DNA from 3 places in the Bacillus sp. NPDC094064 genome. Region 1 is predicted to be linked to each of the others. Evidence: predicted binding sites of a transcription regulator. Region 1 holds the regulator's gene; each other region holds the start of a gene.

Region 1 (8,319 bases):
AAGTCTGTGAGTAAATATGAAGTAACAACAAAATCTTCTGAGGAAACACAAAGATTATCAGAAAGATTAGGTGAACTTGTAAAGGCACAAGATGTAATTATTTTAGAAGGAGATCTTGGAGCTGGTAAGACGACTTTTACAAAAGGGTTAGCAAAAGGTCTTGGAGTAAAAAGAGTCGTAAATAGCCCTACCTTTAATATCATTAAAGAGTATAAAGGAAGATTACCGTTATATCATATGGACGTGTATCGTTTAGCGGAAAGTGAAGAGGACTTAGGCTTTGATGAGTATTTCTATGGTGAAGGAATCACAGTAGTAGAATGGGCTCATTTAATAGAAGCATATTTACCAAATGAAAAGTTGCAAATTAGTTTATTCCATGCTGGAGATGACACGAGAAAAATTGTACTCGAGCCAATTGGAGATCGATATATTAGATTATGTGAGGAGCTATTACAAGATGAAAGTACTAGCAATTGATACTTCAAATTACGTGATGGGTGTATCCCTTATTGAGGAAGGAAACGTAATTGGGGAAATCATTACAAATTTAACAAAAAACCATTCTGTACGTCTTATGCCAGCTGTAGAACAACTGTTAAAAGAATGTGGTGTAAAACCGAAAGAATTAACTAAAATTGTTGTAGCTGCTGGACCTGGGTCGTATACAGGTGTTCGCATAGGTGTGACAGCTGCAAAAACATTAGCTTGGTCACTTCAAATACCAATCGTAGGTGTTTCAAGTTTAGAAGTGGTGGCTGCAAACGGAGCTAATTTTGATGGATTAATCTGTCCTTTATTCGATGGAAGACGTGGACAAATTTATACGGGTTTATATACATATGAAGGAGAGAATTTAACTTCTATAGAAGAAGACCGAATTATCCTTATTGTAGACTGGTTGCAAATGTTAAAAGATACAGGAAAGCGTGTTTTATTTATTGGTAACGATGTTAAACTGCACAAAGAAACAATTATAGAACATTTAGGCGAACAAGCTGTATTTGCTCCTTTCACTAAAAATAATCCAAGACCAAGTGAGTTAGCGTTCTTAGGGTTACAAAAAGAAGAACAAGATGTACATTCATTTGTTCCTAGTTATCTTCGTTTAGCTGAAGCTGAAACAAAGTGGTTAGAAAGTCAAAACAAGTAGGAGTCTGCAGAGGATGGATATGATACTTAGAAAGATGGAACTCGATGATATCGCTCAAATTGTAGCTATTGAAGAAGCATCTTTTTCAACTCCTTGGACTGCAGATGCCTTTCACCGTGAGTTAACGATGAATGAACATGCACATTATGTTGTGTTAGAAAAAGATGGTCGTGTAATTGGCTATTGTGGATTGTGGATAATTATTGATGAATCACATATAACAAACATAGCTATTTTGCCAGAATACAGAGGTCAAAAGCTAGGAGATGCTTTATTGAAAGAAGTTATTTCTGAAGCGAAAGATCTAGGGGTAAAAACGATGACACTTGAAGTACGTGTATCAAATGAAGTAGCAAAACAGTTATACAGAAAATACGGATTTCAAAATGGTGGAATTCGTAAACGATACTATGCAGACAATCAGGAAGATGGTCTCGTAATGTGGGTGAATATATAATGGAAAAAAATACGATTATACTTGGTATTGAAACAAGTTGTGATGAAACAGCAGTAGCGGTTGTTAAAAATGGAACGGAAATTATTGCGAATGTCGTTGCATCACAAATTGAAAGTCATAAACGTTTTGGCGGAGTTGTACCAGAGATTGCATCCCGTCATCATGTAGAAGAAATTACAGTTGTGTTAGAAGAAGCTTTAAAAGAAGCGAATATCACATTTGAGGATATTGATGCAATTGCTGTAACAGAAGGGCCTGGTTTAGTTGGAGCACTTCTAATTGGAGTAAATGCAGCGAAGGCAGTGGCCTTTGCGCATGATATTCCTCTAGTTGGTGTTCATCATATTGCTGGCCATATTTATGCGAATCGTTTAGTAAAAGAAGTTCAATTCCCTCTACTATCACTTGTTGTATCTGGTGGGCATACAGAGCTTGTTTATATGAAAGAGCATGGTTCATTTGAAGTAATTGGTGAAACACGAGATGATGCAGCGGGAGAAGCATATGATAAAGTAGCTCGTACGTTATCTATGCCTTATCCAGGGGGGCCTCATATTGATCGTCTTGCGCATGAAGGAGAGCCAACAATTGATTTACCGCGTGCATGGCTAGAACCTGATTCATATGATTTCAGCTTTAGTGGATTGAAATCAGCAGTTATCAACACTGTGCATAACGCAAAACAACGCGGCATAGAAATTGCCCCAGAAGATTTAGCAGCAAGTTTTCAAGAGAGTGTAATTGACGTACTAGTAACGAAAGCGTCTCGTGCAGCGGATGCGTATAATGTAAAGCAAGTACTTCTTGCTGGTGGAGTGGCCGCAAATAAAGGGCTTCGTGCACGTTTAGAAGCAGAATTTGCACAAAAAGAAAATGTAGAGCTAATTATTCCTCCTCTATCTTTATGTACAGATAATGCAGCAATGATTGCAGCGGCAGGTACAATTGCATATGAACAAGGAAAACGTGCGACATTAGCTTTAAATGCAAATCCAGGATTAGATATTGAAGCTTAGTTATGCACAAAATTAACCACAGCTTGTGGATAAAAGCCATATTATCTGTTGATAATGTGGCTTTTACTGTGTATATAAAATGTTAATAACTTTTTTGTTAGTTGTGGATAATGTGGAAAAGTTATTTCTGTGTTTATTATACTAAAGGTGGATATGTGTATAACATTGTGGATAAACTGAATGAAGTCTGACCTTTGAATATATCCTTTTTCGGGAAATAAAATAATGGTGAATATCCGAAAAGATATTTCGAGATAATCTTCTTTTAATCCGCGAATTGGTACCAATGTCAAACTTTGTCGGTAAATAGATATTTGGTGTCGAATCGTTGATGTATTTCAAGTTACGATAGATATATTCAAAAAAATGTTCATGTACGATGACGTTGATTCCCTTTAGAAAACAAAAAGGATGTCGCATAGTCAAAATCTCGACTTATGAGACATCCTTCTTATTTAAATGCTCTTATAAATGCAGTTCTTCCCATTCTGCCATACAAGCTTCAAGTTGTTCTTGTAGTGTTTGTTTTTTAGTTGTAATTTCACTAGCCTTTTCATAATCAGCATATATTTCTGGTAAGCAAAGCTGATCTTCTAACGTAGCGATTTCTTCTTCAAATTCTACGATACTTTGTTCCAGTTCTTCAATTTTTCTAGTGCGTTGACGCTCTAGTTTTTTACGTTCTTTTTCTTCTAGATAATTTAACTTTTCTTGTGCAACCACCTTTTGAACAGGCACGTCATTTTCTTGCTGTTCAAGCTCTGCACGTTCAATCATTTCATTTTTCTTTTCAACGTAGTAATCATAATCCCCTAAATACTCTTGTGCACCTTCTGTTGATAACTCAACAACAGTTGTCGTTACGCGATTAATGAAGTAGCGGTCATGTGAGACGAATAGAAGAGTCCCTGGATAATCAATTAAAGCATTCTCTAAAATCTCTTTACTATTTAAATCAAGATGGTTCGTCGGTTCATCGAGAATTAACAAATTAGATTTTTGCATCATAAGTTTTGCAAGAGCTAATCGAGCTTTTTGTCCACCACTAAGAGAAGATACTGGCTTCAGTACATCATCCCCTGTGAATAAAAAGTTACCTAGTATCGTGCGAATTTCTTTTTCAGGTTGCAGTGGATATTCATCCCATAGTTCATTTAACACGCGCTTAGAAGATGTTAAATTGGCTTGTTCTTGATCGTAATAACCAACAGATACGTTGGATCCGAAAGAAACATTACCATTTAATAATGGTAACTTATTCACAATGGACTTTAACAATGTGGATTTTCCAATTCCGTTTGGTCCAACTAAAGCAACACTATCCCCGCGCGTTAAGCGCATAGTTACATGTTCAATAATCGGGTCTGCATCATAGCCGATAGTTGCATCTTTTACTTGTAAAACATCATTCCCACTTTGTTTTTCAATATCGAAGTGGAAGGATGCTGACTTAGAATCACCTAATGGTCTTGTTAATAATTCCATTCGGTCCAATTGTTTACGGCGGCTTTGTGCACGTTTCGTCGTAGAGGCACGAGCTATATTCTTTTGTACGAAATCTTCAAGTTTAGCGATTTCATCTTGTTGTTTTTCATAACGCTTCATTTCTTGCTCGTATAAAGCTGATTTTAAGTCTAAATATTTACTGTAGTTACCAACAAATCGTCTGCTTTCTTTATTCGAAATTTCATATACTTGCGTAACGAGTTTGTCTAAGAAATAACGGTCATGAGAAACGATTAGTATTGCGCCAGGATAGCCTTGTAAATATTGTTCAAGCCATGTTAATGTTTCGATGTCTAAATGGTTTGTAGGCTCGTCTAAAATAAGTAAGTCTGGTTTCGTTAATAATAATTTCCCGAGAGCTAATCGTGTTTTTTGTCCGCCGCTTAAAGTGGAGATTGTCGTCTGGTGCGTTTCAACTGGGAAGCCAAGACCGCTTAAAATCGCGCGAATGTCTGCTTCATACTGATAGCCACCTTGATCTTTATAGTCTAATTGTAATTGATCATAATCAGCTAGTAATTTTTCATATGTGGCTGCGTTTGAAAAGTTTTCTTCTTTTCCCATCTCTTGCTCAAGCCTTCGAAGTTTTGTTTCCATTTGCTGCAAGTGCGTAAAGACGGTTAACATTTCATCCCAAATTTTTAAAGACGTTTCTAATCCAGTATTTTGAGCTAAATACCCAATTGAGACATCTTTCGGTTTTATAATTTCGCCGCCATCATGAGATAGCTCTCCAGCAATTATTTTTAATAATGTAGATTTCCCGGCCCCGTTTCGTCCGACTAGTGCGATGCGATCTTTCGTTTGCACTTCCAATTTTATGTTGGCAAGAATCGTTTCTGCACCGTATAATTTCGAAAGTCCATTTACTTGTAATAAAATCAATGTTTTCACCTCAAATAATTTCTTAACTTTGCCATGTTTATATTTCTCAATCATACTAAAAATAGTGTATAGTTTAAAATACAGAGAGAATACTTCTTCTTTCTATTATACAAGGAATTTAATGAGTGCTAAACTTCTGTATTTGATTAAAGTATATGAATCAAGATAGGAAGAGAGGAGAGGTTATATGGATCAGCAAAAAATTCCACAAGCCACTGCTAAGCGATTGCCTCTATACTATCGATTTATCCAAAACTTATCTCTTTCTGGTAAGCAACGTGTTTCATCAGCCGAATTGAGTGAAGCGGTAAAGGTTGATTCCGCAACTATTCGAAGAGATTTCTCGTACTTTGGAGCGTTAGGGAAAAAAGGATATGGATATAACGTAAATTATTTATTATCATTTTTCCGGGAAACACTCGACCAAGATGATATAACACGTGTAGCACTTATTGGAGTAGGTAATTTAGGAACAGCTTTCTTACATTATAATTTCACGAAAAACAATAATACAAAGATTGAAATGGCATTTGATGTTAGTGAAGAGAAAGTTGGAACAGAAATCGGGGGCATTCCTGTATATCATTTAGATGAATTAGAAGAACGTTTATCGACTGATATACAAGTGGCAATATTAACAGTACCCGCTACAGTAGCGCAATCTGTAGCCGATAGATTGGCAGAAACAAACGTGCACGGTATTTTAAACTTTACACCAGCGCGCTTAAATGTGTCAGAGAATATAAGAATTCATCATATTGATTTAGCTGTAGAGTTACAAACACTCGTTTACTTTTTGAAAAATTATCCACAATAAAACGCAGAGGAAGCGACCTCTGCGTTTTATTATTGTTTCTTCTGTGTGAATTTAACTAATATAAGGCGAAGTGCCAAATTAAAATCAATTGTTGCCATAACTGCAAATAGTATTGTCCACATATTCCAGATTGTATCTGTTACGTTCGTAATGGCGAAACGTGTAAAGATACATCCGAGAAGGAAATACAATGCAGCCATGAACAATGGTGAGTTTCTCATACTAAAAATCCTCCGATAAAGCCTTGCATTTTTTCAGCTTCTTTAATCATCTCTTGAATTTGCTCATTGCTTACTGCAATTTGAGCCATTGCAACGAGTGTATTCATCGCAACATGAGCTGCAATTGGAACGATAATACGTTTCGTTTTTACATATAAAAAGGCGAATACGAGCCCCATAGCAGTGTATACCAATAAGTGAGTGAAATCAAAATGAATCGCCGCAAATACAAGAGAACTAATGATAGCGGCAATAAAGAAGTTAAACTTCTTGTAAAGTGTACCAAATAAAATTTTTCTAAATACGATTTCTTCTAGGATAGGTCCGATTATAGATACAACAATAAGGAACCAAGGTGTTGTTCTTGCGATGTCCATAAGTCTTGCTGTATTTTCAGATCCAGGTTTAATACCTAGTAAATACATTTCAATCATACCAGCAATACTTTGTGAGAAAAATGCTAAGAAGAACCCGATAAAAATCCATCCAACTGTAGCTGGAACAGAAGAGCGCATTGCATCTAAATGCCTGTCACGAATATCTGTTCTAAGTAACCAAAGTACGATGCATAATGCAATAAAGAAGCTAATGATAGCCCAATGTCCAGTTATGATTTGCCCTTTTTCTTCAGTGGTTAATCCTCTATTATCATAGAGACCTGTTTTTAAGAGTAATGGCAATCCAACAATTCCGGATAACTGCATTAAAATATATGTAACGATAACCCACCAATATTGTTTCTTCAAATGGTTTAACCATCCTTTCTAACTCTAGTTTATGAGATAAGGCAGGATAACATGTAATATGCTACCTACGATATAAACTTTCATTCGAATTATGATTTTTTTGTAAATCTGTATTGGAAATTAAAATAGAAGACAGGAAAAAGCTGTGTATGTAGCGAAAACAACTTAGGGTGTCCTTCATATTGTAACATACGAGCAGTGGAAACAACGATTCATATAGTAAAGCTAGTAGAAGAAGAATTTTATATAGAAAAGTATATAGTGATTTGCGAAAAAATTATGATTTTTTTACTTGCAAAAGAAATTGAGATTATTTATTATTATAAGTGTGTTAGCACTCGGGTGACTTGAGTGCTAATAAATAAAATTTACATAACAAAATGAGGAGGTTATTGTTCATGCTAAAGCCATTAGGTGATCGCGTTGTAATTGAGCTTGTTCAAGCAGAAGAAAAAACAGCAAGTGGTATTGTATTACCAGACACTGCAAAAGAAAAACCACAAGAGGGTAAAGTTGTTGCAGCAGGTACTGGTCGAGTGCTTGAAAATGGTGAGCGTGTTGCTTTAGAGGTAGCAGCAGGTGATCTTATCATCTTCTCAAAATATGCAGGTACTGAAGTGAAATACGAAGGTAAAGAGTACTTGATTTTACGTGAAAGTGACATTTTAGCGGTTATCGGTTAATTATATAAATCTTAAAAATTCAAGGGGGTCAATTATTATGGCAAAAGATATTAAATTTGGTGAAGAAGCACGTCGTTCGATGCTTCGCGGTGTCGACACTCTTGCAAATGCAGTAAAAGTAACGCTTGGACCAAAAGGTCGTAACGTTGTACTTGAGAAAAAATTCGGTTCACCACTTATTACTAATGATGGTGTAACGATCGCAAAAGAAATCGAATTAGAAGATGCATTCGAAAACATGGGTGCAAAATTAGTAGCAGAAGTTGCTAGCAAAACAAATGATGTAGCTGGTGACGGAACAACAACTGCAACTGTATTAGCACAAGCTATGATTCGTGAAGGTCTTAAAAACGTAACAGCTGGCGCTAACCCAATGGGTCTTCGTAAAGGTATCGAAAAAGCTGTTGCTGCTGCAATTGAAGAATTAAAAACGATTTCTAAACCAATCGAAGGCAAATCTTCAATCGCACAAGTAGCTGCTATTTCTGCTGCTGACGAAGAAGTAGGTCAATTAATCGCTGAAGCAATGGAGCGCGTTGGTAACGACGGCGTTATTACTTTAGAAGAATCTAAAGGTTTCACAACAGAATTAGACGTAGTAGAAGGTATGCAATTTGATCGTGGATATGCATCTCCTTACATGATTACTGATTCTGACAAAATGGAAGCGGTTCTTGATAACCCATACATTTTAATTACTGACAAAAAGATTTCTAACATCCAAGAAATCTTACCAGTATTAGAGCAAGTGGTACAACAAGGTAAACCACTTCTTATCATTGCTGAAGATGTAGAAGGCGAAGCTTTAGCTACATTAGTAGTGAACAAACTTCGT
Region 2 (8,319 bases), on a different contig from region 1:
GCAATTCCAGCTAATAATGTACTTACTACTATTAAATAAAACCGGCTTCTTTCCACGTTATAACCTAATAATTTCGCCATCTCATCTCCAAGCATTAATACTCGAATATGCTTAATACCAAAGAAGGCTAATATAATAGCGAATATTGCATAATAAATAATCATGTTTAAATGTACCCAGCTTACACCACCAATGCCACCAGCTAACCACGGTAATACGGATTGTACTTTATCACTATGTAGTAACATTAATGCTGATGTTGCTGCACCAATTAATGCATTGATTGACACACCTACTAAGACGATTCTTGAAGGCGGTGCCCCTTTTTGCCATGATAGAGCATAAATGACCATCGCTGTGATGAAAGCTCCTAAAAATGCTCCTAGCGGTAAAAAGGCCATATGCTGAGGAAATAGAATCATAATTACAATTGCTACAAGACCTGCTCCAGATGAAACTCCGATAATACCAGGGTCTGCAAGAGGGTTTCTCATAACCCCTTGCAGTAATGCACCAGATGCGGCTAAACATGTTCCTACTATAAATCCAACGAGCACTCTCGGTATACGAAGGTCCCATACAATTCGATGAACCGCCGAACCCTCATCTTGTATGCCTACTAGAATATCTCGTAAAGAAAAGGACAAACTTCCTGCGAACAGACCGTAAAAAAGACCTAGAATCGTTAATAGCACTAAAGTAACTGCCATGATCCATCTTTTTTTCGCAAAAGGATGTTCTTTTTCTCTTACTACTTCACTACTCTCCATACTTATCATTTCCTTACATCTTGTATACTTTTATACATAAAGTCCATCGCTTCTGTAACTTTTGTTCCTGGATTTGATCCAAATAAGTCTGGTGGTAAAATCACTACACGATTTTGTTTTACTGCGTCTAAATTTTTCCACGCTTCATTTTTCATCATTTCGCCTTCGAATGCTTTTTTCACACTATTTGGATCTCCATGTGTAATTAAATAAATCACATCAGGATTCGCCTCAATAATGCGTTCTACACTTAGCTGCGCATATTGCGGATATTCCTTCATTTCTGGAAAATCAGCTGCAATATTTTTCCCGCCTGTTTTTTCTAAAATATCACCTGATAAAGATGTTGGTAATGCGGCTAAATAAGTACCTGGTGCACCATACACTAGCAATGCTTTCACATCGTTCTTTTTCTCATATTTCTTCATTTGATCATTAATTTTTTGGTTAAGTACTTTCGCCTTATCTTCTTTCTTCATTATCGTTCCGTATAGTTCAATATTTTTTTGAATATCTTGTACAGAATTCGCAGAAGAGATTATTACTTTCGTTCCTTGTCCTTCAACCGTTGGAACATTCTTTTGGAACCCATTATTAGCAATAAGTACATCCGGCTTTAAGCTAGCAATTTGCTCAAAATTAGGCTGATGCGCATTCCCAATTACTTGCGCTTTCTTTAACTCCTCTGGAAGAGTTAATTTCGTATCCGGACGACCTACTATTTTTCCACCTAAAGCATGAATAATATCCATGTCTCCCATACTTAATGTTGCAAAACTTTCTGGCACTTTATCGAATGTTACCTTTCTTCCTGACAGGTCGGTAACCTCGATTTTCTCTTTTCCTTTTTCTGTTTTTGTTGCAGATGCTTTTTCGTCTCCTTTTGCACTGCAACCTATTAATAAGAAAAAAATAGATAAAATCGCTGTGAATAGCGTAATAGATTTTTTCATTCTTCACCTCTAATTGATAATGATAATCATTAACTACTACTCTACTTTAATTGATAGGGATTATCATTGTCAATATGAAACGCATACATTTTTGGCAAAAAGCAAAAAAGCACTACGAAAAGATTCATTCTTTTCGTAGTGCCCCATTTAACGCTATTACTCACATTCATTTTCCTCTAACTGATTGCGTATCACTTTTACGCGCTGAAAGAAAAAGACTGATAAACTTAAAAATATAACGATGCTTCCCATCATAACGAAAGATTGTATTGTTTCTTTTGCTCCATTCGGAATCAATAGACCAACCATTAACAATGTACTTACAGCGAGAAGGATTTGTCCAAACCTTGTATAATCTTCTATTTTTCCTTGTAATTCTTTCATTGTGTTCTCACTCCTCCATTTCACTGTATCATATTCTATTAAACTTAAAGACAAGTAAATACAGCCAGTGAGGGAGATGTTTTCCAAAAGAGAAAGAGTCGCTTCATTGCGACTCTTTCTTATCTATTACACACCTTTATACGCTTCCATATAAATTCCTTTCAGTTCTGAAATAAGCGGTAATTTTGGATTTGCCGTTGTACATTGATCCTCAAAAGCTCTTTCGGCTAATACTCCAACAAGCTCTTCAAATTGCTCTTGATCGACTCCTTGCCCTGCAATGCTCATATTAATATTCAGGCTTTTTCCAAGTGTAATAATTGCTTGGACGAGTGATTCTACACCTTCTGCCGCAGAACTTGCTGGAAGCCCAAGCATTCTCGCAATATGTGCATATCGTTCATCTGCTACAAAATGCTCATATTTCGGGAACAATGCGTGCTTTCTTGGCTTTATAGCATTATAGCGGACTACGTGAGGCATAAGAATTGCGTTCGCACGCCCATGTGGAATATGGAATTCTGGTCCAATTTTATGCGCTAAACTGTGATTAATACCTAAGAAAGCATTTGCAAATGCCATCCCTGCGATTGCGGAAGCATTATGCATTTTTTCTCGTGCTTCTTCATCATTTCCATCTTTATATGCTCTCGGTAAATATTTAAATACGAGATCAATTGCCTTTAATGCTAACCCATCTGTATAGTCATTTGCCAAAACAGAGACATACGCCTCGATTGCATGCGTTAATACGTCCATCCCAGTATCTGCTGTTACATGAGGTGGTACTGTCATTACAAATTGCGGGTCAACAATTGCTACATCTGGTGTTAATTCATAATCTGCGAGTGGATATTTTATATTATTTTTCTTATCTGTAATAACCGCAAATGGTGTCACTTCTGATCCTGTTCCCGATGTTGTTGGAATGGCAACAAATTGCGCTTTATTTCCTAAGTTCGGATATTTACATGTACGTTTTCTTATATCTAAAAACTTCTGTTTAATGCCATAGAATGTTGTTTCCGGATGCTCATAGAATAGCCACATGCCTTTTGCTGCATCCATTGCTGAACCACCACCAAGCGCGATAATTACATCAGGTTTGAAGCTTTTCATCATTTCCGCACCTTTAAACACAGTTTCATCTGATGGATCTGGTTCGACCTCAAAGAACACTTCAACTTTCACATCATTTGCATGTTTACGTAAATAGTGCGTCACTGTATCTACATATCCGTGTTCAACCATTCCTGAATCCGTTACAATAAATGCGCGGGAAATGTTCGGCATATTAGCTAAATATGCTGTAGCATGTTTTTCAAAATAAATTTTTGGTGGTAATTTGAACCACTGCATATTCTTTTTTCTATTCGCCAACCTTTTTATATTTAATAAATGCGTTGCTGTTACGTTTTTAGAAACTGAATTTTTCCCGTAGGAACCACAGCCAAGCGTAAGGGATGGAATAAATCCATTATATATATCTCCAATTCCACCTTGTGATGAAGGTGCATTTACAATGAGACGGCAAGCTTTCATACGTAACCCAAACTGTTTTGTCGCTTCTTTGTTTGTAGAATGAATGACTGCTGAATGGCCTAGACCACCAAGGTTCAACATGTCTTCGCAATATGTAAATCCTTCTTCTAATGAATTTGCTTTTACACAAGCTAATACTGGACTCAATTTTTCACGAGATAGTGGATATGCTGCTCCAATGCCTTGTATTTCAGCTACAAGCATTTTTGTATCTTCAGGTACAGTAATCCCTACTAATTCAGCAATATACTGTGCTGATTTCCCAACAATATCACTATTTACTGCACATGTATTTTCATTAATAACAAGTTTTTCTAATTTTTTTCTCTCTTCTTCTGTTACAAAGTAACAATTGTTTGCCATCATTTCTTTCTTAACATCATCATAAATTTCCTTATCGATAATGATTGCTTGTTCCGATGCACAAATCATACCGTTATCAAATGTCTTCGATAGAATCAAATCATTAACAGCTCGTTTTACATGTGCCGATTTCTCTATATAACATGGTACGTTCCCAGGACCAACGCCTAGTGCTGGTTTTCCGGTAGAATAAGCTGACTTCACCATACCAGCCCCTCCAGTTGCTAAAACAAGTGCAACACCTTCATGGTTCATTAATTGTTTTGTCGCTTCAACAGACGGTCTTTCAATCCATTGAATACAATGCTTTGGTGCACCAGCTTTCACCGCTGCATCGTATACTGTTTTTGCCGCTGCAATAGAACACTTTTGTGCGGAGGGATGAAATGCGAAAATAATTGGATTTCTCGTTTTTATCGCGATTAACGCTTTAAACATCGTTGTCGACGTTGGATTGGTAACTGGTGTTACTCCTGCAACGACACCGACAGGTTCCGCAATTTCTATTATTTCTTCATGAGGGTCTTCGTGAATAATTCCTACTGTTTTATCTTCTTTTATACTATGCCAAATATATTCGGTGGCAAAAATATTTTTAATACATTTGTCTTCATATACACCACGGCCCGTTTCTTCAACAGCCAACTTTGCTAGTGGCATATGTTGGTCAACACCTGCTAGTGCCATTTCATGAACAATGTTGTCAATTTGCTCTTGTGTAAAACTTTCTAATGCTTGTAAAGCTTTCCGACCGTTATTCACTAACGTATCAATCATCTCTTTTACTTCCTGCATTTCATTTACAACTTTCTCTTTGACTACCATGTAAATTTCCTCCTATTCTGCTATCTTGGACTAAATAAGACCCTATAGGTCATAATCAGTCCCGATTAGCGCAAAAAAAATAGAGTTGCTTTCCTACATGAACTTCATTGTTTGTGAAACTTTTCACAAGTTTGTTCGTGAGTAACACTTCATGAATTCAATATACATGAAATCATTTCATATGTGTATGTCTATTTTGTGAAAAATTTCACAAAATAGTATAAAAAAAATGCACTGCTCTATATTAGCAGTGCATTTTTTTATGCTAGCGCTTGTGCTAGATCTTCAATTAAATCTTCACCGTCTTCAATACCGACAGAAATACGAATTAATGTATCTGTAATTCCTAATTCTTTGCGGCGATCTGCTGGGATTGATGCATGCGTCATTTGAGATGGGATAGAAATTAAACTTTCTACTGCTCCTAAACTTTCAGCAAGTGTAAAGTATTGTAATTTCTCGAGTACTTTATTTAACGTTTCTTCACTATCTACATCAAATGAGATAATGGCACCAAATCCGTTTGCTTGTTCCGTTGCTAATTCATGGTTTTGATGTGACTCAAGACCTGGGTAATATACTTTATTTACTTTTGGATGGTTATTTAAAAACTCAGCAATTGCGCGTGAATTCGTTTCATGCTCTTCCATACGAATTCCTAATGTTTTTAAACCACGAAGTAGTAAGAAGCTATCTTGTGGGCCAAGAATGCCTCCTGTTGAGTTTTGTACAAAGTGAAGGTCTTCTGCTAATTGCGGGCTATTTACAACTACTAAACCTGCAACTACGTCGCTATGACCTCCTAAATATTTCGTTGCACTATGAAGTACAATGTCTGCTCCTAAAGAAATCGGCGACTGCCAATATGGCGTCATGAATGTATTGTCAATAATTGTTAATAAATCATTCTCTTTCGCAAGAGTGGATATTTTCTTAATATCAGTAATTTTCAGTAATGGGTTCGTTGGTGTTTCCACATAAATTGCTTTCGTATTTGGACGAATCGCTTCTACAACTTCCTCTAAGTTTGTTGTATCTACAAATGTATGTTCAATACCGAAGCGGTTTAGGACTTTCGTAATAACGCGGTATGTTCCGCCATACACATCATCTGTTAAAATGACATGATCTCCTTTTGAGAACAACATAATTGTCGCTGTAATAGCAGCCATTCCTGAACCAAATGCAAATCCAGCATGACCGTTTTCTAATACAGCAATCATCTCTTCTAAAGCTGCACGTGTTGGATTGCCTGTACGTGAATATTCATATCCTTGATGCTTACCAACTGCTTCTTGTTTATACGTACTTGTTTGATAAATCGGTACATTTACAGATCCAGTTGAAGGTTCTCCTATGCGAATACCATGAATTAACTTTGTCTTTGCTCTCATTTTTTATTCCCATCCTTTGTATATGTCTTTACTTAAATAGCGCTCACTACTATCCGGAAAAATCGTTACAATATTTGTACCTGGTTTTGCCTTTTCCGCCTCAAGTAAGCTTGCATGAAATGCTGCTCCTGAAGAGCTTCCAACGAGAAGACCTTCTTTTTGCGCTAATTCTTTCACACGTAAAAATGCATTTCGATCAGAAATTGTATGAATTTCATCAAAATACGATGTTTTTAAAAATGGCGGAATGAATTCAAGACCAATTCCTTCTGTTTCATGTGAACCCGCTTTACCACCATTTAAAATAGATCCTTCTGGTTCTACAATAACCGTTTTAATATCAATACTTTTCTCTTTTAAATAAGACGCAGTTCCCATAAACGTACCGCCAGTCCCTGCACCTGCAACAAATATGTTAATCTCTCCGTTAAGTGCATCCCAAAGTTCAGGACCTAGTGTTTTAAAATACGTACGAGGATTTGCTTCATTCGCAAATTGACTTGGAGAGTATGAATTCGGTATTTCGCTAACTAATTCTTTTGCCTTTGCAATTGCACCGGTCATTCCTTGCTCAGTCGGTGTATGCACGACCGTTGCACCTAATGCTTTCATTAATTCTTGTTTTTCAATACTAAATTTCTCTGGTACACAAACAATGACGCGTAAATCATGTTCTAACGCTGCAAGTGCCAGTCCAATACCAGTATTTCCAGCAGTCGGTTCAATAATTGTTCCACCCTGCGTAACAAGCCCTTTTTCTAGTGCATCTTCGATTAATTCTCTTCCTAAACGGTCCTTAACGCTTCCACCTGGGTTATAAAATTCAAGCTTTGCAAATAAACGGACTCCTTTCGGAAGTAAAAAACGAGTAATTTCTACAATTGGTGTATGACCAATTAACTCATGAACTCCACGATATACATTCATCGTGTTCTCCCCCTTATTTGCCAATAAAGAAAAGGCAACTGTATGTATTTTCTTTATATGAGACAGTTGCCTTTTTGTTACATTACTTTAACTCTTCTAGTACTTTTATAATAAAGTTTGTAGAATGAAGAGCTGCTTGATCTAAAAATTGATCAAATGAAACATTTGATTCTTTACCCGCAATATCAGAAAGTGCGCGAATGATAACAAACGGAACTTCATATTGGTGGCATACTTGTGCAACAGCTGCTGCTTCCATTTCTACTGCATAAAGATCTTCAAATTTATCACGAATGGCTGCAACGCGGTTCGGATCACTCATAAATGAATCGCCTGTTGCAATCATACCTTTTACAACTTGAATACTTTCTTCTGTTTGCATGCATTTTTCAGCTAATGCAACTAACGCTTCATCAGCTTTAAATCCAGGCGGCATTCCTGGTACTTGACCATACTCATAGTTAAATGCTGTTACATCTACGTCATGATGACGAACCTCAGTTGAAATAACGACATCTCCAACATTTAGAGAATGATGGAATCCACCAGCTGAACCAGTATTAATTACTTTTTCAGGCTTATATCTTTCTAATAAAATTGTCGTTGACATCGCTGCATTTACTTTACCAATACCAGACTTTAACAAGATTACTTCATGTCCTGCTAATTGTCCTTTCGTAAATTCACAACCCGCAACCGTTTCTGTTTCTGCTTGTTCTAATTTGTCACGTAAAATACGTACTTCTTCTTCCATTGCTCCAATTACAGCAATTCTCAATCTAATCCCTCTTTCTATTGCTTAGTTGCCTCCATTACCCAAACGAAATGATTTAATCTCGTAAACGTTACATGGAAGCCGTTGCTTTCAAAAATAGATTGCATGATAGGAATACGTGTGTAGTATTCTGTTTGCAAATCGTTTGCTAACTGGTGAAAACCTCTTTGTTTTGCTGTTTCAACAGTTTTATCATATGCATCTTGATCTGTAAATATCGTATCAGCAAACACTATTTTACCACCTTTGTTTAGTAATTGACTATACTTCGCAATCGCTACATTTTTTTCTTCATCTGTTAAATGATGAAATGCATAGGTGCTCACAATTGTATCAATTGAATTTGGGACTTCAAACGAAAGAAAATCACCTTCTGTAATGGAAAG
Region 3 (8,319 bases), on a different contig from region 1:
CTTATCTTTCAGACCAAGTTCGCGGTAACGCATTCCACTTGTATTAAAGAATTTTTTTAATGGTAACTCACTTTTTTCATGTAAATTACGTAAATCTTCTTTTGACGGTGGATTTTCAACAATATGAATCATCTCATATGCTACATCGTTTGCCTCAAACCATTTCTTTGCTTTTTGACATGTGCCACACTTTGGATATGAATAAAATGTTACTGTCATAAATTCACCTACTTTTTTACTAACCTTTACCCTTATCATATAGAAAACGTTTTATTATTTCAAACGATTATTCGCTAAACTTTTACTTATTTCGTGATAAATTTTAATAATCCTGCGAATTTTTCTTATTTTTCCGCCATTTGTTAAGAAAAAAAAATAAATATATATTTTTTTAGATTCTCCTCACATTAAACCGAACATATATCTTAAACAAACGTTTGATTAGTTTCCTAGTTTCCTTCATTCCCTTTGAACTGCATTGATCCTTTCTTACCAAACATACATCTTAAACAAACGTTTGATTAATTCCCTATTTTCCTTTGTTTCCTTTGAACTGCATTGATTCCTTTCTACCGAACATACATCTTAAACAAACGTTTGATTAATTCCATACTCCTTCACATTCACTTTCAAAATGAAGCCTTACGTTCTTATCAAACATATTTAAATAAAAGAAGAAGCCCCTATATAAAGGCTTCTCATGATCTATTCAAATAGTCTGCAATTGTTTGAAACACTACGATATACATGTTGTGAATACTTTCTTCTGTATTTCCACCATTTGATAAACCAACTGCCCATTGCTGCCCTTCACCACTTCCGATATTCGCAAAACCTTGCGTATACATAGCATTTACATCTTTTTTTGCGCTGTTATACTCTATACCTTTTGTAATAAAAAGTGAATATGATTTATCTTGTAAACCGATAAAAAACACTGGTTTCTTTAGCGATGAAAATACATCTTTATACTGCTCTGTTGAGGCTTCTTGAAAGTGATCTTTCATTATTAGAAACCCGTCTACTTTCTTAGATTTCTTTTCCAGGTCCTCTAACTTAATTTTCTCAAACTTTACATTTCTAAACGTGTCTTTCGGCTCTTCTCCAACAACTCCAATTACGAGTGCTCTCCCGTTATATTCTAATTTCTCTCCTTCGTTATTCTTTGCACACCCCGCACCGACTAGGCATAACAATATAAAAACTAAGAAATACGATAAACGCTTCATTTAGCACCCTCCTCTTCTTTTTAGTCAAGTGACAAAAATGTAAGGTTAATTCAAGAAAATGTAAGTGAAATCAATAGCCCAATTGAATTTTCTATATTATAATCAATTGAATTTACTTACATTACTAAAAAACATAGGAGATTGTCATGAAGAAATTTAAACTTTCATCTTTTCTTCCGTTAAGTTATATACTTCTACTCGTACTCGTAAGTCCCCTTTACGATGTATTAAATAAATCATCTGTCCACGCAGTAGACGTCACAACAGTAGTAGATGAGTGGATTCCATTTGTAAAAGCATTTATTATTCCTTATTTACTTTGGTTCCCATACTTATACGGTGCACTTATTTATTATTGTTTTGCTGATCGAAAGCAATATTACGTTACTTTAAGCAGTGTCATTCTTGGCAAACTTGCTTGTTTTTCTATTTATTATTTTTGGCAAACAACAGTACCTCGTCCAACCGTCGTTGGAACAGACGTATTTTCCGAACTAGTCCGCTATATTTATAGTATCGATCAACCGGTAAACTGTTTCCCAAGCATTCACGTCCTTACTACATTTGTGATTATGTTAGCTGCCTTTAAACGTAGAGAACAGCACGCTTTTGAATATTACATTCTTACTTTCTTCGGCACACTGATCATTTTATCAACGCTATTTACGAAGCAACATGCATTTATAGATGCCGTTTCTGGAATGACGCTGGCAAGCATACTATACTTCGGTGTTCAGCTATTGTTAGCAAAAGAACCAATAAGGGTTCCAGTAAAACAAAATCATAAAATGTAACGCAACAAAAAAGCAGACTGTGGCTTCTTCAGTCTGCTTTTATCTATTAATAAGGAGATTTTCAATTTAAGATTGCGGTACAGTCATATCACCAGAATGAATACGACCTGATTTTTTAAGAGCGCTGTAAAGCATATAAGAAACAGCTACTGGAATGATGACATAAGTGATTATCATCGCTGGGACAACTTCCCATCCTTGGCTGGAAATTAAATTAATTGGTGCGATAAGAGAACTTAATCCAAGACCTGCAATTTCTTTTCCTGCTTCTAGCTGGAAAATGAGTGCCGATACTGGGCCGACTATGGCGCTGGCGACGACAGTTGGGACGAGAATCATTGGATTTTTAGTAATGTTCGGCAACTGTACTTTCGGAGTACAAAGGGCCTGAGCTAATATGCCGCCTAAATTATTTTCTTTCGCTGAGATGACAGCGAATCCGATAAACTGAGCAACACATCCTGCAAGAGCAGCACCACCTGCAACACCATCTAAGCTAAGTGCTATCGCTAACGCAGCTGATGAAGCTGGAGATATAAGTAACAGTCCCCAAACCACTGCAATGACGACAGAAGCGATGAATGGGCTACCAGCTGAGCTATCTTTAATGAATGCTCCAACTGCATTTAAAACCGGGCTAATATTTTGTGCTAACCAAATACCGACTACACCAGAACCTAATATTGCTGCAAATGGAACGAGCATCATATCTAAAGCAGTTTTTCCGCTTAAACGTTTACCAATATAAACTGCTAAAGTTGCTGTTAATAAGGCACCGATTGGTTCACCTGTTTTTATGATGAGACCAGCTTCAGTCATTGAAATGGATCCGGCACCAATCGCTCCAGCTACCATCGCTGAAAAGATGACAAGACCGTTTGCACCGAGCATAAAAGCAATCCCGGCTCCAATGGCTGGTGCCATAAGTGATTTTGCAACAACTCCGATTGTAATAAGTAATGGAATATCAACAATTCTTCCTATATTTTCGATTAGTAAACCAATTCCAAGGGATACGAAAATACCTTGCGCGATTCCAGCAGATGCTTTAAATACACGAGACATTATATATTCCTTCATTTGTTTCACCTTCTCCTATAAGTTAGTAACCAATTGTTTTCATATAATCGCGTAAAATATCGTTTGATTTTGCGAATCGAGCTTCTTCTTCCTCAGTTAAATTTAGTTGTACAACTTCTTTCATACCATCTCTAGTAATAATAGCTGGCACTCCTGTACAAATGTCATATTCACCATACTCACCATCTAAAATAGCTGATACAGCAATTACGCGATGGTCATCATTAAAGATTGAGCTCGCAATATATGCTAGAGAATTTCCGATTCCATAATAAGTAGTGCCTTTTCGTTTATAAATTTCCCATCCAGCTTTTGCAGTCTTCTCAACAATTTCATCTAAATCTATTTCACCGAAACGTTCTTTTTGCTCTTCTAAAATTTGTAGAATTGGCTTTCCTCCAACAGTTACATGTGACCAAGCAACCATTTGAGAATCTCCATGCTCTCCTAATGAATATCCATGAATGCTACGAGGGTCTACATGTAACATTTCAGATAAAATTGTTCTTAAGCGAGAAGAATCTAATGATGTACCTGTACCAATCACACGATTTCTAGGTAATCCAGATAATTTCCACACTTGATATGTAATAATATCAACCGGGTTCGATGCGAGTAAGAAAATACCATCAAATCCGCTTTCCATGACGCCGCCAACAATACTTTCCATAATTTTCGCGCTTGCTCCTAAAGTATCTAAACGACTTTGTCCAGGCTTTGGTGCTGGTCCTGCTGTAATAATGACAATGTCCATATCTTTGCAGTCTTCATAGTTTCCTGCATATACTTTTGTTCTTGTATTTGTAAAGTTAATGCAATGCGATAAATCCATCGCTTCCCCAACTGCACGTTCATGATTTATATCAATTAATAATAGTTCTTCGCAAATCCCTTGATTTACAATGGAATACGCACAACTTGATCCCACTAATCCAGTACCGATAATTGCAATTTTTCTTGTATTTCTTTTCATAGCAATCTCTCCTAATTGATCATAGTAATCTAGTTCTTTTGTTCTTTACACTCCTAATTATAGAGATTCCCACAATAGAAACCATGGATACTTTGTGAAATATCGAGCAAAGTTTTTGTCCTTTCTGTGAATTGTTATATTTAATTTTCGTCATATTTGTTACAACCGGAAAAATATTTATTATGTATTTATTGACATGTACAAAACAAAAAAACGAGCGACTTCATTCGCCCGTTTTTTTTCATCCGATTATTCCGCACTTAATTGACCTTTCAATTGCTGCACAATCATCGGATTCGCAGGTGCTGCCGGCTTATAATAACTTTTTTGCTTTGCGTACTCATACATATTACGTTGGCGCATCTCATCCTGATTACGAATTTGAATTAACGTTTGATGTAATTGTTCATTATCAGACTGAGAAATATAATTTGCATAACTCGTTAAACTTGCATTTAATCCTGCTAAATAATCATTTACCATATCTTTTTCATTCATCTTTCGCTTCCTCCTATCCTAAGAAAGTCATTAATTGTTGTTTCGTATTTCTTGCATCTTGTGCATCTTTTTGTAGCATTTGCTTTAGCTGCGGATCTGTACAAGCCTGTGCATACTGTTCTAACTTGTTAATAATTGTTGCGTGTCCACCAATTAAATGACGTAAATTTTCTACTTCAAGTTCTGTTAAATTTTGCATAGGATACTCCTACCTTTCTTTGTTCATTCGTCATTAGTATTTGGCTCTTTTTAAATCGTATTCATTAAAAATCATTCTTAAATTCATTTCATACTAAAATCAACAACATCTATTTATATAGACAAAAAAATGTTATAATTACAGAAAAATACAAATATTAAAAATGCATCCTTAACTTTATAATTCACAGATACAACATATTAAGAAGGTGTGCCTACGTAAAGAACATTTAAAGTCATCTTCTTCATCGCTTATGCGATCATTGATGTATTAACTTTAAAACCACTATCCACCTCTATACCTTTACACATGATATTTCTCATTTATTTTCTATTTATAGCACTGAACAATTATAAAAATCAGAACACTACATTTTTCTTATTATTTATTAATGCAGCTCTATTAGTAAGCGGTAGTTTTAAAAAACTCCCTTTTATAAATTCTACATAATAAAGGAGCAATACTCATGAAAATCCACGAATTTCTTACAAAAAGCCAAGAAGCTTATGATTCTGAGTCAAGCCACGACCCTTTCGTATTTACGTTTTTCAATTTTTTCTTAGCAATATATACATTTCTAAAGCCTGCTAAATAATATTATTTAAGTAGAAAGAGCCTCTAATGATTTAGAGGCTCTTTCTACTTAAATTCTGCTTTGCCTCTTCAATCGCCCGTTGCATGTGCACGAACGGCTCTTTCATCATCTTCCCATGCCCTGTCGCCAATATAGCTGGCTTATATTCCAGCAATTTTTGAGCACTTGTTAACGAAACTTCTGCATCCCAAGTGCCAAACACAGGAAACGGAAACAACCACTTTATTTGTCCTGCTACCGCCACGCCTCCTCTCGTTTGAAATGCATCTCCTACAATGAGTGCATCATTTCTCGTATCTAAAAATGACATCGAACCTGGTGTATGACCTGGAGTCGCAATCGCTACAAGTGAACCAATTCTATCTCCTTCTTGAAGAAGAATATCTGGAACCGTATTTATCTGTTTTGACACCCCTACTTTCACCTCTGTGCCCGGTTCCCCTAGTTGCAGTGACAAATCTCCTTCAAGTAAACAAGCATCTCTTTTAGAAATATAGACCGGAATATCCGGCAGCTCTTGTTTTATAGCGTCTAGCGCTCCAATATGGTCATCATGCGCATGGGTAATCACGATATTCGTAATCGGTTTTCCTATTTTTCGAGCCGATTCTAAAATTTTCTTTGCACAAAATGGTAACGCTGCATCAATTAAAGTTAATCCCGATTCTTCTTCGACAAAGTAACAGTTAATCGGAAATAGACGCGGTAAAAATGCGATTTGATGAACTGTTTCTACTCTTATTAACTGCATTCCCTTTACCTCCATCACAAAAAGCTGTTTACACATACATATGTAATACAGCTCTCTTCAAGAATCCACCAACAAAAAACCAGCAGCCAAAAGGCTACTGGTTCTCTTTCATCTATTAAACTGTATAACGCTCTTCTTCTAAAATTTTCGCAGCGATTTCACGTTTCTTCGGAATTACGTTAAGTGGTGTGTGGCGAGTTAATTTACGTAATGATGATAACATCATGCGCAGCATGTCGCCATTTTCAACTGCGATAAGTGTTTCTTTCGCATCTGCTTCGATTTCGTTGAATGCTTCTTGGCAGAATACTTCAGTGTATAACACTTTTTGTTTATTCTTTTCAAGACCAGTCGTTTTAATTGCTTTTTCTGTACGAAGAACAGCTGATTCCATTGCATATAAGTTGCTTACGATGTCAGCAATATTCACAAGAATTTCTTGCTCTTTATCTAATGCTTTACCGTATTTTTGAGCAGCCAATCCAGCTACCATTAAGCCGATTTTCTTCGCGTTACTTACTAAATATTTTTGAAGTGCTAATGGCTCATCGCCTACTTCTTCTGGCATCATCATCATTAACTCTTCTTGTAATTTTTGTGCTTTTTGAAGAAGTGGTAATTCACCTTTCATCGCTTTACGTAAGAACGTACCAGGTACGATTAGGCGATTAATTTCGTTCGTTCCTTCGAAAATACGGTTAATACGAGAGTCGCGGTACATTCTTTCAATCTCGTACTCTGCCATAAATCCGTAACCACCGTGGATTTGAACACCTTCATCTACTGTATAATCTAATACTTCAGAACCGAATACTTTATTTAAAGAGCACTCGATTGCATATTCAGCGATAGAAGCTGCTACTGCTTTACCGTCTTTTACTTCCTCTTCAGATAATGTGCTCATACGGCTTTCAAATAAACCTACTGTACGGTATACAGAGCTTTCAGCTGCATATGTTTTTGCTGCCATATTCGCAAGTTTCTCTTGAATTAATGGGAAGCGAGCGATTGGTTGTTTGAACTGTTGACGTTGGTTTGCATATTGTGCTGAAATTTCTACTGCACGTTTCGCAGATCCAACTGTACCAACACCTAATTTATAACGGCCGATATTTAAAATGTTGAACGCGATAATATGACCTTTACCGATTTCACCAAGTAAGTTTTCTTTCGGTACTAACGCATCTTCTAAAATCAACGTACGAGTTGAAGAACATTTAATACCCATTTTCTTCTCTTCTGGGCTTGTAGATACACCAGCATATTCTTTCTCTACGATAAATGCTGAGAAGTGCTCACCGTCTATTTTTGCATATACAACAAATACGTCAGCGAAAGCAGAGTTTGTAATCCATTGTTTTTCACCGTTTAATACGTAATGTGTACCTTCTGCATTTAAACGTGCAGTTGTTTTTGCACCTAACGCGTCAGAACCTGAACCTGGCTCTGTTAATGCGTATGCAGCTAATTTTTCACCAGTTGCAAGTAATGGTAAATATTTTTTCTTTTGCTCTTCGTTACCGAATAATACGATTGGTAAAGATCCGATACCTACGTGAGCACCGTGAGTAATTGCAAAACCACCAGCGCGAGAGAATTTCTCTGCGATTAACGCTGAACTTACTTTATCAAGGCCAATTCCGCCGTACTCTTCTGGTACGTCAGCGCCTAATAAACCAAGTTCCCCAGCTTCTTTTAAAAGACGAACAGAACGATCAAATTCGTGTTGCTCTAAATATTCAAGCTCTGGAAGAACTTCATTTACGATAAAGTCCTCTGTCGTTTTTGCAATCATTTTATGCTCAGATGAAAAATCTTCTGGCGTAAACACTTGATCAATCGTAATTTCATCAACTAAAAAGCTACCGCCTTTAACCGCACTTCCTACTATTTTTTCCATGAAAATTTCCTCCTCCATATTTTCATGAGCCGCTTCTCTCATTTTGAAAGAAGCTGGCTCTCAATTTTATTTTTTATAAACCTTTGTTGCTTCCATTCTTTGTATTGGCGGCGTCACGTTCTGAGCAAGCCACCTGCACTTTTTATCTAATCCAGTTCCAGCGGCTAGAATGTTCAGTGGCTTCGCTTCTTCCTCCGAGGCAAAAAGCGCCTCTTCGTCTGAAGCTCCATCCCCCTCACATTCTGAACGAGCCGCTTCCACCTTTTTTTCATAATCCAGTTCCAGCGGCTAGAACAGTCG

What was found. The regulator Rex, encoded in region 1, represses fermentation and respiration genes when NADH is low (regulators of the CRP and FNR family bind a similar motif). The targets are predictions, from matches to a motif close to TTGTGAAATATTTCACAA.
Region 2: the regulator Rex is predicted to act here: its motif matches at 5,034-5,051, upstream of adhE (bifunctional acetaldehyde-CoA/alcohol dehydrogenase).
Region 3: the regulator Rex is predicted to act here: its motif matches at 4,169-4,186, upstream of ACQKNI_RS13135 (L-lactate dehydrogenase).

What each region holds. Positions count from the first base shown of each region.
Region 1 is NZ_JBNNUI010000020.1:7,101-15,419, reverse strand. It holds gene tsaE (tRNA (adenosine(37)-N6)-threonylcarbamoyltransferase complex ATPase subunit type 1 TsaE) at 7-480, shown strand; gene tsaB (tRNA (adenosine(37)-N6)-threonylcarbamoyltransferase complex dimerization subunit type 1 TsaB) at 461-1,153, shown strand; gene rimI (ribosomal protein S18-alanine N-acetyltransferase) at 1,167-1,610, shown strand; gene tsaD (tRNA (adenosine(37)-N6)-threonylcarbamoyltransferase complex transferase subunit TsaD) at 1,610-2,626, shown strand; gene ACQKNI_RS25880 (ABC-F family ATP-binding cassette domain-containing protein) at 3,092-5,017, opposite strand; gene ACQKNI_RS25875 (redox-sensing transcriptional repressor Rex) at 5,205-5,834, shown strand; gene ACQKNI_RS25870 (YdiK family protein) at 5,864-6,055, opposite strand; gene ACQKNI_RS25865 (CPBP family intramembrane glutamic endopeptidase) at 6,052-6,801, opposite strand; gene groES (co-chaperone GroES) at 7,200-7,484, shown strand; gene groL (chaperonin GroEL) at 7,522-8,319, shown strand, end outside.
Region 2 is NZ_JBNNUI010000014.1:80,185-88,503, reverse strand. It holds gene ACQKNI_RS24435 (FecCD family ABC transporter permease) at 1-770, opposite strand, end outside; gene ACQKNI_RS24430 (ABC transporter substrate-binding protein) at 776-1,723, opposite strand; gene ACQKNI_RS24425 (YrhC family protein) at 1,880-2,107, opposite strand; gene adhE (bifunctional acetaldehyde-CoA/alcohol dehydrogenase) at 2,234-4,837, opposite strand; gene ACQKNI_RS24415 (bifunctional cystathionine gamma-lyase/homocysteine desulfhydrase) at 5,098-6,231, opposite strand; gene ACQKNI_RS24410 (O-acetylserine dependent cystathionine beta-synthase) at 6,235-7,158, opposite strand; gene mtnN (5'-methylthioadenosine/S-adenosylhomocysteine nucleosidase) at 7,241-7,936, opposite strand; gene ACQKNI_RS24400 (class I SAM-dependent DNA methyltransferase) at 7,951-8,319, opposite strand, start outside.
Region 3 is NZ_JBNNUI010000005.1:75,759-84,077, forward strand. It holds gene ACQKNI_RS13115 (arsenate reductase family protein) at 1-219, opposite strand, end outside; gene ACQKNI_RS13120 (hypothetical protein) at 699-1,229, opposite strand; gene ACQKNI_RS13125 (phosphatase PAP2 family protein) at 1,376-2,023, shown strand; gene ACQKNI_RS13130 (PTS transporter subunit IIC) at 2,090-3,103, opposite strand; gene ACQKNI_RS13135 (L-lactate dehydrogenase) at 3,126-4,076, opposite strand; gene ACQKNI_RS13140 (spore coat protein) at 4,326-4,574, opposite strand; gene ACQKNI_RS13145 (hypothetical protein) at 4,588-4,773, opposite strand; gene ACQKNI_RS13150 (MBL fold metallo-hydrolase) at 5,400-6,119, opposite strand; gene ACQKNI_RS13155 (acyl-CoA dehydrogenase family protein) at 6,235-8,037, opposite strand; gene ACQKNI_RS13160 (hypothetical protein) at 8,086-8,280, opposite strand.